One region of the Raoultibacter timonensis genome, then DNA from elsewhere that is predicted to be linked to it. Evidence: predicted binding sites of a transcription regulator. Region 1 holds the regulator's gene; each other region holds the start of a gene.
The links. The regulator HrcA, encoded in region 1, represses chaperone genes, less so after heat shock. The targets are predictions, from matches to a motif close to TNTTAGCANNCNNNNNNNNNGNNTGCTAANA.
Positions count from the first base shown of each region.

Region 1 (4,471 bases):
GAGCGGGTTGTCGATGCGGTTTCGGTCCCGGTTACCTGCAAGTTCAGGAGGGGATACGCCGTCGGCGAGGAACTTGCGGTTCCGTTCGCCGTCATGGCCGAGCGGGCTGGTGCGGCGGCGGTCGCCGTGCACGGACGCTATGCGATGCAGTACTACAGCGGAAGCGCCGATTGGGATACGATTGCCGAAGTGAAGCGCGCCGTAGCGATTCCCGTCATCGGAAACGGCGACGTGAGAAGCGGCGACGACGCGCTCGCTATGGTGAAGAAGACCTGCTGCGATGCGGTGATGGTCGCCCGAGGCGCTGAGGGAAACCCCTGGGTGTTCGCCGACGTGAAAGCTGCGCTGGCGGGCTCCGATCGGCCGAAGGCACCGAGCTGGGAAGATCGGCTCGCCATGGCCCATCGTCACGCCGATCTGCTCGATCGGCGAGGCGGAAAGAACATCGTGCGCATGAGAAAGCACGCCATGTGGTACCTAGCAGGGCTTCCGCACGCGTCGGTTGCCCGCAAGGAGATCAATTCCTGCCAAACGCTTGCGGATTTCGATCGCGTACTCGAAGCGCTGCGGCTGGCGATCGAGAAGGGATGCGAAGACCATGTACGACCCGTATAAGGCGCTCTACCTGCATATCCCATTTTGCAAGCAGCGGTGCGCGTACTGCGATTTCGCAACGCGGGCTGCGGATTGCGACGATCCCGCGATCGCCGACTACGTTGACGAGCTCGTGCTCGAGATCAGGCGCGCTTCGCGCGAGGGAAAGCTCGGCAGCATCGAGACCGTATACATCGGGGGCGGAACGCCGAGCCATATCGGCATGGGCAACCTCTCGAAGCTCCTGTACACGCTTTCGACCTCGCTACATCTGACGCCCGAGGTGGAGTGCACGATGGAGGCGAACCCCGAGAGCCTGACCGAGCCCATGGTGAAGGACCTGTGGGCGCTCGGGGTGAACAGGCTCTCGATCGGCGTGCAGAGCTTCGACGACGATCTGCTGAGGAAGCTCGGGCGCGTACACGATGCGGAAACCGCGAAGCGGGCCATCGCCTGCGCTCAGACGCGGTTCGAGAACGTGAGCATCGATCTCATGTGCGGAATTCCCGGGCAGAGCCACGAGAGTTTCGCGGCGGATCTGGCGTGCGCCATCGAAGCGGGCGTTGCCCATGTGAGCGTGTACCCGCTGACGGTCGAAGAGAACACGCTGCTCGAAACCCTCGTGGAGTCGGGCGCTCTCGAAGCGCCGGTTGAAGACGTGCAGGCTATCATGATGGAAACCGCGCTGCGCGTACTCGATCCGGCAGGCTATGCGCGCTACGAGGTCGCAAGCTACGCGAAACCCGGATTCGAATGCCGCCACAACATCGCCTATTGGACGGGGAAGCCCTATCTCGGCTTCGGCACGTCGGCCGTCACCATGACCCAGAACGAAGCGCGGCGCATGCGCGTTCAGGATGGGCAGGTCATCGACGATCTCGACAGGAGGCAGATGTGCGCCGAGGACCTCATGCTCGGCATGCGCATGGTGCAAGGGGTGAGCGACGAGCAGGTTGGGGCTGCGGCGCTTCTGCTGCCCGAGTCGTTGACCGTTTTCCGCGGGCTTGTCGAGGCGGGGCTCGCCGAACGCCGCGAAGGGCGCTACCTTCCCACGGTTATGGGGTGGCTGTGCGGCAACGAGTTGTACGGGCGCATCTTCGATATGGCTCCGTAAGCCGCCGGTCCGTTGCGGGCGGCGATCGGCTCCCGACCGTAGGGACCGTCTCTGTGGTGCTTACGTCAAGATACCGATAAAACACAAGAATGATTAGCACTCCTTGGGCGAGGCTGCTAAAATACGTGGTTGGCTTCGTATGGGATCGAACGGAAGGAAGGCGAGCGGTGCTCTCTGACAGACGGCAACGGGTTTTGAGCGCTCTTATCGAAGAATACGTTGCCCGGGCGCTCCCGGTCGGATCGCGCACGCTTGTCGAGAGGTACAAGCTGGGCGTGAGTCCTGCAACGGTGCGCAACGAGCTTTCGGTGCTCGAAGACGCCGGTTATATCGTGCAGCCCCACACGTCGGCAGGGCGCATTCCGACCGACGTCGGGTATCGTGCGTTCGTCGACGAGCTGCTCGAAAGCGGGCTTGCAACCGATGAGCTTCCCTACAGCGATACGGTCGAGGAGCTGAAGAGGAACGCAAGCGAGCTCGACGATCTGATCGAGCGCACATCGGTTGCGCTGACGCGTTTGACCGATTGCCTCTCCATCGTTTTAGCGCCTTCGGTGCTCGCTCTGCGCATCCGCCAGATTTCGCTCATCTCGCTTTCGGTCCATCGTGCTTTGGTGGTGCTCGTAACCGAGGACGGCCAGGTTCTCAACCGCTCCGTCGAGTTCTCGGAAGAAGTCTCCTCCGACGATCTGGCAGCCGTGCAGAACCTCTTGAACGACGTATTCGCGGGAAGATCGCTTACGGAGGTCAGGGATCGCATCGATCTCGAGGCGGCCGAGGCGTTGGGCGATCCGCTGGTGAGGCTCGTGCTCGAAGAGGTCATGTACTGCCTGCAGGAAAGCGATACGGGGCGCGCCCATCGCATCGGCGTGAGCACGCTCTTGCGACAACCCGAGTTCAGCCACGCCCAAGCGCTCCTTCCCATCATGCAGATCCTCGAAGACGACGCGGTGCTGCTTCACGTGTTCGACGATGCGACGGCGGGTATCGGGCCGATCGTGCGGATCGGGCACGAGAACAACGACGAGGCTCTTTCCGGCGTTTCGGTCGTTGCAACCCAGTACGGTCGCGGCGAGGCTGCAGGCGTCGTTGCGGTGATCGGACCGACGCGCATGGATTATTCAAAGGTCATCAAAGCGGTCAGGCTCGCGCAGAGCGCGTTGCAGGACAGCTGATTGTAGATTGTAGAAAGGTATCCGAGCAATGGCCAAAGACCTCTACGAGGTGCTCGGCGTCTCGAAAAACGCCAGCGAAGACGAGATCAAGAAAGCGTTCCGCAAACAGGCGAGGGAGCTTCACCCCGATGTGAACAAGGCTCCCGACGCAGAGGACCGTTTCAAGGAGCTCAACGAGGCATACGATGTCTTGAGCGATCCGAACAAGCGGGCCCAATACGATAGGTTCGGGACGATTCCCGGCGCGGCAGGCGGCGGATCCCAGTACGTCGATTTCGAGGACCTGTTCGGCGGAGGCTTCGGCATGGGGGATCTTTTTAGCTCGTTCTTCGGCGGTGCCGGAAACCATGCCGTCACGCGCAAAGAGGGCCGCGATATGGGCGTGGGTCTCAGGCTGACGCTCGAAGAGGTGGCCGCCGGTGCTAAGAAGGAGATCGTCTACGACCGTTTGGCGCCCTGTCCCGATTGCGACGGAACGGGTCTCGGACCCGACGGCAAAGAGGTTACGTGTCCCGATTGCCAGGGCAGGGGCCGCGTCGTCACCGTGCAGCATACGTTCTTGGGCGACATGCAGACCGCGCAAACCTGCAAGACCTGCGGGGGCACCGGCACCACCATCGACAACCCCTGCCCCGAGTGCGAGGGCCAGGGGCGCGTTCCCGATCGGCAACGCGTCACCGTCGAGGTTCCCGTGGGCATACGCGACAGCCAACAGCTGCGCATATCCGGATTCGGGGAGGCGGGCATGCAGGGAGCTGTGGCGGGAGACCTCATCGTCACCTGCCGCATCCAACCCCACGAGTTCTTCGAGCGCGAGGGCGACAACCTCCATGCCCGAGCGAACATATCCATCGTGCAGGCGACGCTCGGAGCGGAAATCGAAATAGACGGCATCTTCGACGACGAGGTCGTCAAGGTGCGCATTCCCGAGGGGTGCCAGAACGAGCAGGTGGTCCGCGTACGCGGGTTCGGCATGCCGCGCTTCAAGAGCGATAACCGCGGCGATATGTACGTGCATGTCAACGTGGTGATCCCCAAGAAAGTGACGAAGAAGCAGCGGGAGCTGCTCGAAAAGCTCGCCGAGGAGATGGGCGACGACGTGGCCGAGGAGCGCACACCGCTCCAGAAGCTTCGCGACGTGTTCAACTAAAGGCGAACGCGCATGTCGCTTCCTCATTTCTATCTCGACAACCAGGTTCTCGCGGACGAGGCGGACGAGGTATTCCTCTTGCGCCTCGCCGAAGACGACGCGAAGCATGCGCGGGTGCTCAGGCTCGCACCCGGTGAGCACATTGCCGTGATCGACGCTGCGCAGGACTACTTCGAATGCGAGATCGTCTCGTTCGACCGCGATGCGTGCTGCGTGCGCATCGCGCAGAAAATCGAGAGTGAAAGCAACGGGGCGACGGTGGTGCTCGTTCAGGGGATCGCGAAAGGCGATAAGATGGACGGGATCATCCGCCACGCGACCGAGATCGGTGTAGCGGGATTCGTTCCGTTTTCCTGCGAGCGCTCCATCGTGAAGCTCGATGCGAAGAAGGCCGCATCGCGTACGGCTCGCTGGCGCACCATCGCGAAGAGCGCTGCC
Region 1 covers NZ_AP025564.1:2,118,000-2,122,470, reverse strand. The annotation lists gene dusB (tRNA dihydrouridine synthase DusB) at 1-615, shown strand, start outside; gene hemW (radical SAM family heme chaperone HemW) at 599-1,708, shown strand; gene hrcA (heat-inducible transcriptional repressor HrcA) at 1,876-2,883, shown strand; gene dnaJ (molecular chaperone DnaJ) at 2,912-4,033, shown strand; gene MWL89_RS08675 (RsmE family RNA methyltransferase) at 4,046-4,471, shown strand, end outside.

Region 2 (4,471 bases), 1.3 Mb from region 1:
CGGCGCTCGAATTGCCTTTCGCAGAGCGCATAATCGAAAAAAGCTGCACGAAACCTCCCGATCCGCTGCGCTGCCCGTCGAGGGGCTCTTGCGCTTTTCGCAGGATCCGGCGGCGCCGCGCTTCCGTACACATCGACCGACGCCCCAATGCCTCGACGCTTCAAAAAAGGGCGGCCCGAAGGCCGCCCAATTTCCGAGTTTGAAGCTTTACGGTAAAAACGGTAAGCGAGCGCTTACATCATCCCGCCCATGCCGCCGGCAGCGCCTGCGAGCGCGGACAAATCGGGGCCGTCTTTCGGAATCTCGTTGATGGTCGCCTCGGTGATGAGGATGAGCGCACCCACGGAAGCAGCGGACTGCAGCGCGGTGCGGGTAACCTTCACCGGATCGTTGACGCCCATCTCGATCATGTTGCCGTACTCGCCCGTAGCGCAGTTCAGGCCTTCGCCGACCTTCATGCTCTTCACGTGCTCGACGACAACGCTGCCTTCGAAACCGGCGTTCTGAGCGATGGCGCGCATCGGAGCCTCGAGCGCCTTGCGCACGATGCCGACGCCGACCTCTTCGTCCTTGTCGGCGGTCTCGACCTTGTCGAGCGCGGGGATGGCGTTCACGAGAGCCACGCCGCCGCCGGCGACGATGCCCTCTTCAACCGCAGCGCGGGTTGCCTGCAGGGCATCCTCGATGCGGCTCTTCTTCTCCTTGAGCTCGCTTTCGGTAGCAGCGCCGACCTTGAGCACCGCAACGCCGCCGGAGAGCTTGGCCAAGCGCTCCTGGAGCTTTTCGCGGTCGAAATCGGAATCGACGCGATCGAGCTCGGCCTTGATCTGGTGGATGCGATCCTCGATGGCCTTCTTGTCGCCAGCACCGTCGACGATGAGCGCGGTGTCCTTGGTGACCTTGACGGTCTTGGCATGGCCCATCATGTCGATGGTGGCATCGGCCATGGTCATGCCGAAGTCCTTGTCGATGACCTGCGCACCGGTGACGGCGGCGATGTCCTCGAGGATGCGCTTGCGGCGATCGCCGAAGCCGGGGGCTTTGATGGCAACGCAGTTGAAGGTGCCGCGCAGCTTGTTCAGGAGGATGGTGGCCAGAGCCTCGCCCTCAACGTCTTCGGCGACGAGGAACAGCGGGCGACCGGACTTCATGACCTCTTCGAGCAGCGGAACCATGTCTTGGATGTTGCTGACCTTCTGGTCGGTCAAAAGGATGTAGGGGTCCTTCAGAACGGCTTCCATCTTCTCCATGTCGGTAGCCATGTAGGGAGAGATGTAGCCGCGGTCGTACTGCATGCCCTCGACGATGTCCATCTCGAGACCGAACGTCTGACTCTCCTCGACCGAGATCGCGCCGTCCTTGCCGACAGCGTCCATAGCCTCGGCGATCTTCTCGCCGATCTCGGCATCGCCTGCGGAAATGGTGCCGACGTTGGCGATCTGATCCTTGCCGGAAACCTCGGTTGCGGTGTTCTTGATCTCCTCGACAACGGCGTCGGTTGCCTTCTGGATGCCGCGGCGGATACCGAGCGCATCGGCACCGGCGGTCACGTTTCGCAGACCCTCGGAAACGATGACGTCGGCGAGCAGCGTTGCGGTGGTGGTGCCGTCGCCCGCAACGTCGTTGGTCTTAACGGCAACTTCGCGGACGAGCTGGGCGCCCATGTTCTCTACCGGATCCTCCAGCTCGACTTCCTTGGCGACGGTCACGCCGTCGTTGGTGATGACGGGCGCGCCGTAGGACTTCTCGAGGGCGACGTAGCGGCCCTTGGGGCCAAGGGTTACCTTAACGGCATCGGCCAACTTGGAAACGCCGGCCGCAAGTGCGCTGCGCGCATCGGCTTCGAACTTGATATCTTTTGCCATAGTGCTCATTTCCTCTCATTTACTTACTGCAACCCGCGCTTTCCGCATCGATGCAGCGAAAAGGCGGTATGTTTGACAGGGATACAGAAAAACTAGGCTTATGCGAAGACCGCATACAGGTCGTCGGCACGCAGGATCAAAACGTCCTCGCCGTCGACGGTAACCTCGGTGCCGCCGAACTTCCCATAGATAACCTTGTCGCCGACTTCGACGGGCATCGGCAGATGCTTGCCGTCCTTGTCGAGCTTGCCATCGCCTACGGCGAGCACAACACCGGTCGTCGGCTTCTCCTTGGCCTCCGACGCAATGTACAGACCCGACGCAGTCGTGGTCTCCGCCTCATCCGGCTTGATGATCACGCGGTCACCCAATGGTTTAAGATTCATATCTATGCCTTCCTTTCGATCGGCTCTTTCTGAATCACGTCACGTTGCTCTATTTAACCACTCGTTTGAGCTGAGTGCTAGCACTCTTGAGTAACGAGTGCTAAACAATGCGGTATATTACCACCAACGGCAGGGAATGCAACCCAATTTGAGAAAACCTAAGTCTCTTTGACTTAGGTTTCACAAGGACTCTACACATCGTACCCCAGCTTCACGACCCCGGCACCACAAGCCCGTTCTCGTAAGCGAGCACTACGAGCTGCGCGCGATCGTGTGCGCCGAGCTTCGACATGATGCGAGCCACATGGGTTTTGACCGTTGCCGGAGAGATAACGAGATCGGACGCGATATCGTCGTTCGTGAGGCCCCGCGCCACAAGAGCGAGGATTTCCCGCTCGCGCTCGGTGAGCACCGAAAGCGATGTCTCGGAATGAACCCTGCGCGTGCGCGATTCGACGAACGTTTCCACGAGCCTACGCGTAATCGAAGGCTGGATGAGGGCATCGCCTTGGGCGACCACCTCGATGGCATCGGCTATATCGTCGGGCTCGGAATCTTTGAGCATGAACCCGCTCGCCCCGGCGGAAAGCGCGTCGTACACGTATTCGTCGATATCGAAGGTCGTCAGGATCAGGACGTGCGTATCAGCCAGCTCGGGATCGGCGGTGATTTCCGCCGTCGCCTCGATGCCGTTCTCGATCGGCATGCGTATATCCATGAGCACCACGTCGGGCTTCGTCTCGCGCACGCGCTCGACCGCCTCGCGCCCGTTGCTCGCCTCCCCCACCACCTTGAGGTTCTCGAACGACGAGAGGATGAGTTTGAACCCGTTTCGCACGAGATCCTGATCGTCGGCGATCACCACGCGCAGCTCGGGTCCGCGGCTGAGCGCCTCGTCGGCCATGCGCGCAGCCTCTTCGCTGCGCTGGCGCAAGCGCTCCTGCATCTCCCGGTATTTATCGTTGTAGAGGTCGGAGCCCCCGATGAGTTCTTCAGCCATGATTCCTCCCAGCTTCGGTCAAAGGGATGCCCACGCGCACGGCGAATCCCTTGCCCGCGCGGTTGTGCGCGGTTATCGTGCCATCGAGCAGGCTCACCCGCTCGTTCATACCCTCGATGCCGTGCCCGTCGGTTGCGCCCTCGTCGCTGCGCCCGCACCCGTCGTCCTCGACGGAAAGCCGCACCGTCTCGCCATCGACGGCGAGACGAATCGAAGCGTGGCTTGCCTGCGCATGTTTCACGATGTTGGTTGCAGCTTCGCGGGCGATGCCGAACAGCGCCACATCGATATAGGCGGGAACCCGTTCGCGATCGAAGCCCGAAGCGTCGTAGTCCACCTCGATGCCCGCATCCTCGAGGTACGAGACGATATCGGCCATACGCTCGGTTCCCACAGTCGGAGCCGTTTCGGCCTGGGCATCGCCGCTGCGAAGCACGCCGATCATGCTACGTATCTCCTCGAGGGCGTCCTTCGAGGTTGCGCGGATCGTGCCGATGGCCTCTTTGGCGGCTTTCGGATCCTTGTCGATAAGGCGATCGGCCGCCGCAGCCTGAATGCTCACCGCCGACAGCGAGTGAGCCGTAATGTCGTGGATTTCGCGGGCGATGCGGACGCGCTCCGCCTCGACACGGCGGGCAGCCTCTTCCTCGCGGCTCTTCTCCGCCGCGATGGCGCGCTGCTCGGTTTCGAGCACGTACTCCTGATGGGTGCGCAGGGCGAAACCGCCGAGCGCGGCAGCCACCATGTACGTGACGTTCTGCAGCCGCATAAGATCGGCCAGGCTTTCGCTCTTCGTCGGCGGCGCAATGAAGAGCAGCGAGGCAACCGCGAGCACGGTGGCAACGATGGCCTCCGTGCGATCGCGCTCATGGGCTATCGTGAACAGCGCGATGATCGGGCCGAGCACGGCAAGCGTATATCCGTTCAAAACGCTCTGCGTTCCGAGAAAGGCTATCATCACGAAGATGAAAACGAGCCAAGGCGATTTGCGCCGCGCCACAAGCGGCAGCGTAGTCAAGCCTACGGCAACGTACGCCCCCGTCTGCGGCATGGAGTTCGGTATGCCGAGCAATTGGCGGAAAAGCTCATCGGGCATAACGACCGACGACAGCGTCAAAAGAAGCTGTGCGCAGCCGAACGCGAACGCACCGAGCGCGACGGCGGCATCGAACAGCCAATCGGCGGCAGTGAGCTTTTTGCTGTTTATAAGAAAATCTTCC
Region 2 covers NZ_AP025564.1:769,707-774,177, reverse strand. The annotation lists gene MWL89_RS03040 (hypothetical protein) at 1-133, opposite strand, end outside; gene groL (chaperonin GroEL) at 234-1,865, opposite strand; gene MWL89_RS03030 (co-chaperone GroES) at 1,964-2,251, opposite strand; gene MWL89_RS03025 (response regulator) at 2,463-3,251, opposite strand; gene MWL89_RS03020 (sensor histidine kinase) at 3,244-4,471, opposite strand, start outside.
Region 2: the regulator HrcA is predicted to act here: its motif matches at 2,327-2,357, upstream of MWL89_RS03030 (co-chaperone GroES).

Region 3 (4,471 bases), 1.9 Mb from region 1:
TGGTTTCGGCCGTCGATGCTCGCCGCGTTCGCGACGGCATCGTTCAGGCGCTCGACGGCCAGGCAGGTGTCGCGGTCGGCGCGCGTGAGCGCGAAGACGAGCAGCTTCTTGTCGTCGGGCAGCGCCCTGCGCGTCTTCGGTTCGAGGAAGCGCATGATGCCCGAGGGGTTCTTCGGGTCGAGGAGGCGTTCGGCGTGCGGGAAGAACCGCGCGCGGCGGTCGGGGTAGTCCTCTCGCATCGATTCGGCGAGGTCGGACATCGCCCGTTCGATCCGGGAGCGGTCGTAGCCCATCTTGAGCAGGGCGCAGTAGTTCGCGTATCCAAACGATGCGCCGTCGGTGTTCGGAAGGAACGCCTTCAGGGCGTTGAACCCCTCGATGCTCTTCTTCTTGAAAACGGATTCGGAATCGGAATCAGAATCTGTATCTGTCTTATTTATTGGGTCCAGTTTTGGGACGGGTGGTGTCATCTTGACACCGCCCCCCGGGCGGGAGCCCGCAGCCGCAGGGGCGGCGGGCGCAGGCTCGGTGAAACCGGTAGTGTCATTTTGATACCACCCGTCCACCTGCCGATTGTTGAAAACCTCGGGCTTTGCGGGAACGAACGCGACGGCGTTGGGGCCGAGCCGGTAGGAGGTGAAGGGCACTCCGTTCACCGTCTTCCTGTCCCGCACGATGAAGCCCTTCGCTTCAAGGGAGTCGAGGATGCGGATGGCCGTCGACTTCGAGCAGCCCAGCCAGAACCGGAAGTACCGCAGCGAGCATTCGCAAGGGCAGCCCGCCTGGCAGAAGCCGTAGATTATGGCGTAGGCCACGAGCTCGCTGCCCGATAGGCCCATATCCTCGACCATGTGGCCCATGAGCACGACGTAGCCGTCCGAGCGCGCGCTATTCGGCACGGTTCTCCCCTCCTTCCGAAGGCAAGGCGACGCCGACGCATTTGGCGAGCGACGCCTTCGATATCTTCCAGTTGCCGTTCTCGCTGGTCTTCCATCCGGCAAGGCGGCCCGTCCCCAAGAGCTTGTAGACCAAAGGGGGGCTGCATTCGAGGACGTCGCACGCCTGGGACACCGTGCACCAGTTAGACAGGGATTCCAGCTTCTCCGAAAGGCTAGTCATGCCGATCACCCTCGCGGCGCGCGCTGCCGGACACCTCGCTCAAGGGAACCTCTGCGAAACGGGCGAGGTTGACGAGCTCGACGGAGTTCAGGTTCGGTGCGTGCCTGAGGTTCATGAGGCAGACGATCTTCTTGAAGGGAACCCCCGTCGCGGTGGCGATGGAGCGGTAGTCTATGCGTTGGATCCGCGACAGTTCGGACAGCGCCGTGTAAAGCGGCCCGTAGTCGATTTTGGGCGTAGCGAGGCAAGGCATCTGAGTGCTTCCAATGCGTTCCGTTGTTTGCTGGACGGTCGAAGGGGTGACTATTCCCTTCAATAGTAATATCTGCCGATGCTGCTTGACTTGGAAATCTTGCCACTTTTTCAATCATAGTGTATGGTGAGTTTGATTATTCAACTCCATCCCTAGAGAAGGAAAACCTTTGAATACCGGAGACTACAAACGCCTTGCCCCGAAAGAGCTCGGACGTTATATGCGCTACTACCGCTCCAAGGCGGGAATCACCGCGAAGGGGGCGGCCGAGGTCATCGGGAAGACGTACCAGGCCATATACCGCTATGAAAGCGGGACTACGTCTCTCAGCCCGGTCGACATGTTCCGGTTGCTCGCCTTCTACGGGGTCGCCGAAGACGACGCCTTCACCGAGCCTTGGGAGACGGTCGACAACCCTTCGCGCGTCAAGGCGGCGGGCTCGCTGCGGGCGCAGGAGCTGATGGAGGTGTTCGCGTCGCTCGGCGACCAGGAGCAGAAGGTCGTCATGCAGGTGGCGCGCCTCGCCAAGAAAAGCATGGGGGAAGACGGCTCGAAGCCTGGTTGCGGCGAGCTGGAATAAGCGCCTGGCTCCCGAGGACGGCGTGGCACAACAGCCATGCCTCGGTTTTCTGCGAAGTTGCGAAAATGCGAAAACCCGCAATATAGCAGTTTCGCATATGCGCAATCACTATCAAAGATCGCGCAGGAAGCAGGGCGGCCGCCGAGTGACCTCGACGGCGTTTTTGCCTATCCAGTCGCAATGAGATGACTTCGTGCGTGCGAGGAATCGCTTGTTCGAAAGCGTGCGCTCGCCTGCGAGGCGATACCAGCCATATCGTCGTCCCACATGCCAGGTCATCGATTATCGTCGCGGAGACGCAAGCCGCGAGGCGGGCGCGACCGAGGTCTTTCCTGTGCCCGATGTAGTGCATGTCGTACAGGTCGCGGTAGCGCGTAACAGATGCTGACAAAAGAAAACACGATTTTGCACCTCCGCAAGGAGCAAGGAGGACCATGGTGCCCTGCCCCATCCCAACCAGAAGCGGCGACGTATCACACCGAAAAAACTCGACTGTAGATCCTGCACTTCTGATATACCCATACTGCTCCTGGCCAAAACCCGATCTCTGCCGAAGACAAGGCCTAAGACCCTAAATCGATGAGACCGTAGATTAACGATGCCGATAGGTCAGTTTTTATGGCAATCATAATTATTTTATGCTAAACATTAGAGGAGCTTTCGCGAATGCGCCGCGCAAGCCGCAAAACGGCATCCAACGGCATCGACCATATGATTAGAAGATACACCGAACAAAACGTTTTCGAAGCGCTGCAGGACCGTCTTCGGTTCGTGTTCGAAGAGTTCGACAACGTGTTCGTATCATTCTCGGGCGGCAAGGACAGCGGCCTTCTGCTCAACCTGGTGCTCGACTTCAGAAACAAACACTTCCCCAACAAGATCGTCGGCGTGTTCCATCAGGATTTCGAAGCACAGTACTCGGCCACGACCGAGTACGTCGAGCGCACCTTCGACAGAATCGAAGGAGAAACGGAACCCTACTGGGTGTGCCTGCCCATGGCCACGAGAACCGCCCTCAGCAGCTACGAGATGTTCTGGTATCCGTGGGACGACGAGAAGGAAGACGCATGGGTCCGTCCCATGCCCGAACGCCCTTACGTCGTCAACCTCGGAAAGAACCCTATCGAAACCTACCGCTACAGGATGCACCAAGAAGATCTTGCCAAGCAGTTTGGAAGGTGGTACCGGATGGCGCACGGCGGCGGAAAAACGGTCTGCCTGCTCGGGATCCGCACCGACGAATCGCTGCACCGCTACAGCGGAATACTCAACAAGCGCCATGGCTACGAAGGGAAATGCTGGATCACTTCGCAATTCAAGGGCGTTTGGGCCGCAAGCCCCCTTTACGATTGGTCGGTGTCCGACGTCTGGCACGCAAACGCGCTCTTCGGATACGACTACAACCGCCTTTACGACCTGTACCACATGGCGGGCCTCTCGCCCGATCAAATGCGGGTCGCCTCCCCCTTCGGAGATTCGGCGAAGGACAGCCTCAACCTCTACCGTGTGATCGATCCCGAAATATGGGCCAAGCTCGTCGGACGCGTGCAGGGTGCGAACTTCGGCGCAATCTACTGCCGCACCAAGGCCATGGGATATCGAAACCTGGAACTCCCCGAAGGGCACACGTGGAAATCGTTCACGTTCTTCCTGCTCGAAACGCTCCCCCACCGGCTGCGCGAAAGCTACGTGCGCAAGTTCAAAACCTCGATCGAGTTCTGGCACGAAACAGGCGGAGGCCTGAGCGAAGAGGTCATATCCGAGCTCTTGGAGCGCGGCTACCGCATAAGGCGCAACGGCGTTTCCAACTATACCCTTCGCAAGAATTCCCGCATCGTGTTCGAGGGCGACCTTCCCGACCACACCGACGACGTGAAGAGCACCAAAGACATCCCCAGCTGGAAGAGAATGTGCTACTGCATCCTGAAGAACGACCACAACTGCCGCTTCATGGGATTCGGGCTAACGCGCGAGCAGCAAAGGCACGTCGATGCTCTCAAGCGCGAGTACCGGGCGGTAATCGGAAAGCGAGGAGAGAATGGAGCCTAGAAGCCCTGTATACAACGTAATCGCCGTACCGATCGAGAAGGTGAAGCCGAATTCGTACAACCCGAACTCGGTGGCTCCACCCGAACTCGATCTGCTTTACGACAGCATCAGGGAAGACGGCTACACCATGCCCATCGTGTGCTACTTCGACGAGGCGGGCGACGAATACGTGATCGTGGACGGATTCCACCGCTACCGCGTCATGCTCGAGCACCCCGACATCCGCGAACGGGAGGGCGGCATGCTGCCGGTATCCGTGATCGACAAGCCGCTCGACTGCCGCATGGCATCAACGATCAGGCACAACCGCGCACGGGGATCCCACAACGTCGACCTCATGAGCAGGATCGTCGCCGATCTCCACGAGCTCGGCCGCTCGGACGCATGGATATCGAAGCACCTCGGCATGGACAAAGACGAGATCCTGCGCCTCAAGCAGATTACGGGGTTGGCGGCCCTGTTCAAAGACG
Region 3 covers NZ_AP025564.1:246,694-251,164, reverse strand. The annotation lists gene MWL89_RS00830 (hypothetical protein) at 1-899, opposite strand, end outside; gene MWL89_RS00825 (helix-turn-helix domain-containing protein) at 889-1,119, opposite strand; gene MWL89_RS00820 (hypothetical protein) at 1,112-1,372, opposite strand; gene MWL89_RS00815 (helix-turn-helix domain-containing protein) at 1,542-1,952, shown strand; gene MWL89_RS00810 (phosphoadenosine phosphosulfate reductase) at 2,664-4,001, shown strand; gene MWL89_RS00805 (IbrB-like domain-containing protein) at 3,991-4,471, shown strand, end outside.
Region 3: the regulator HrcA is predicted to act here: its motif matches at 2,569-2,599, upstream of MWL89_RS00810 (phosphoadenosine phosphosulfate reductase).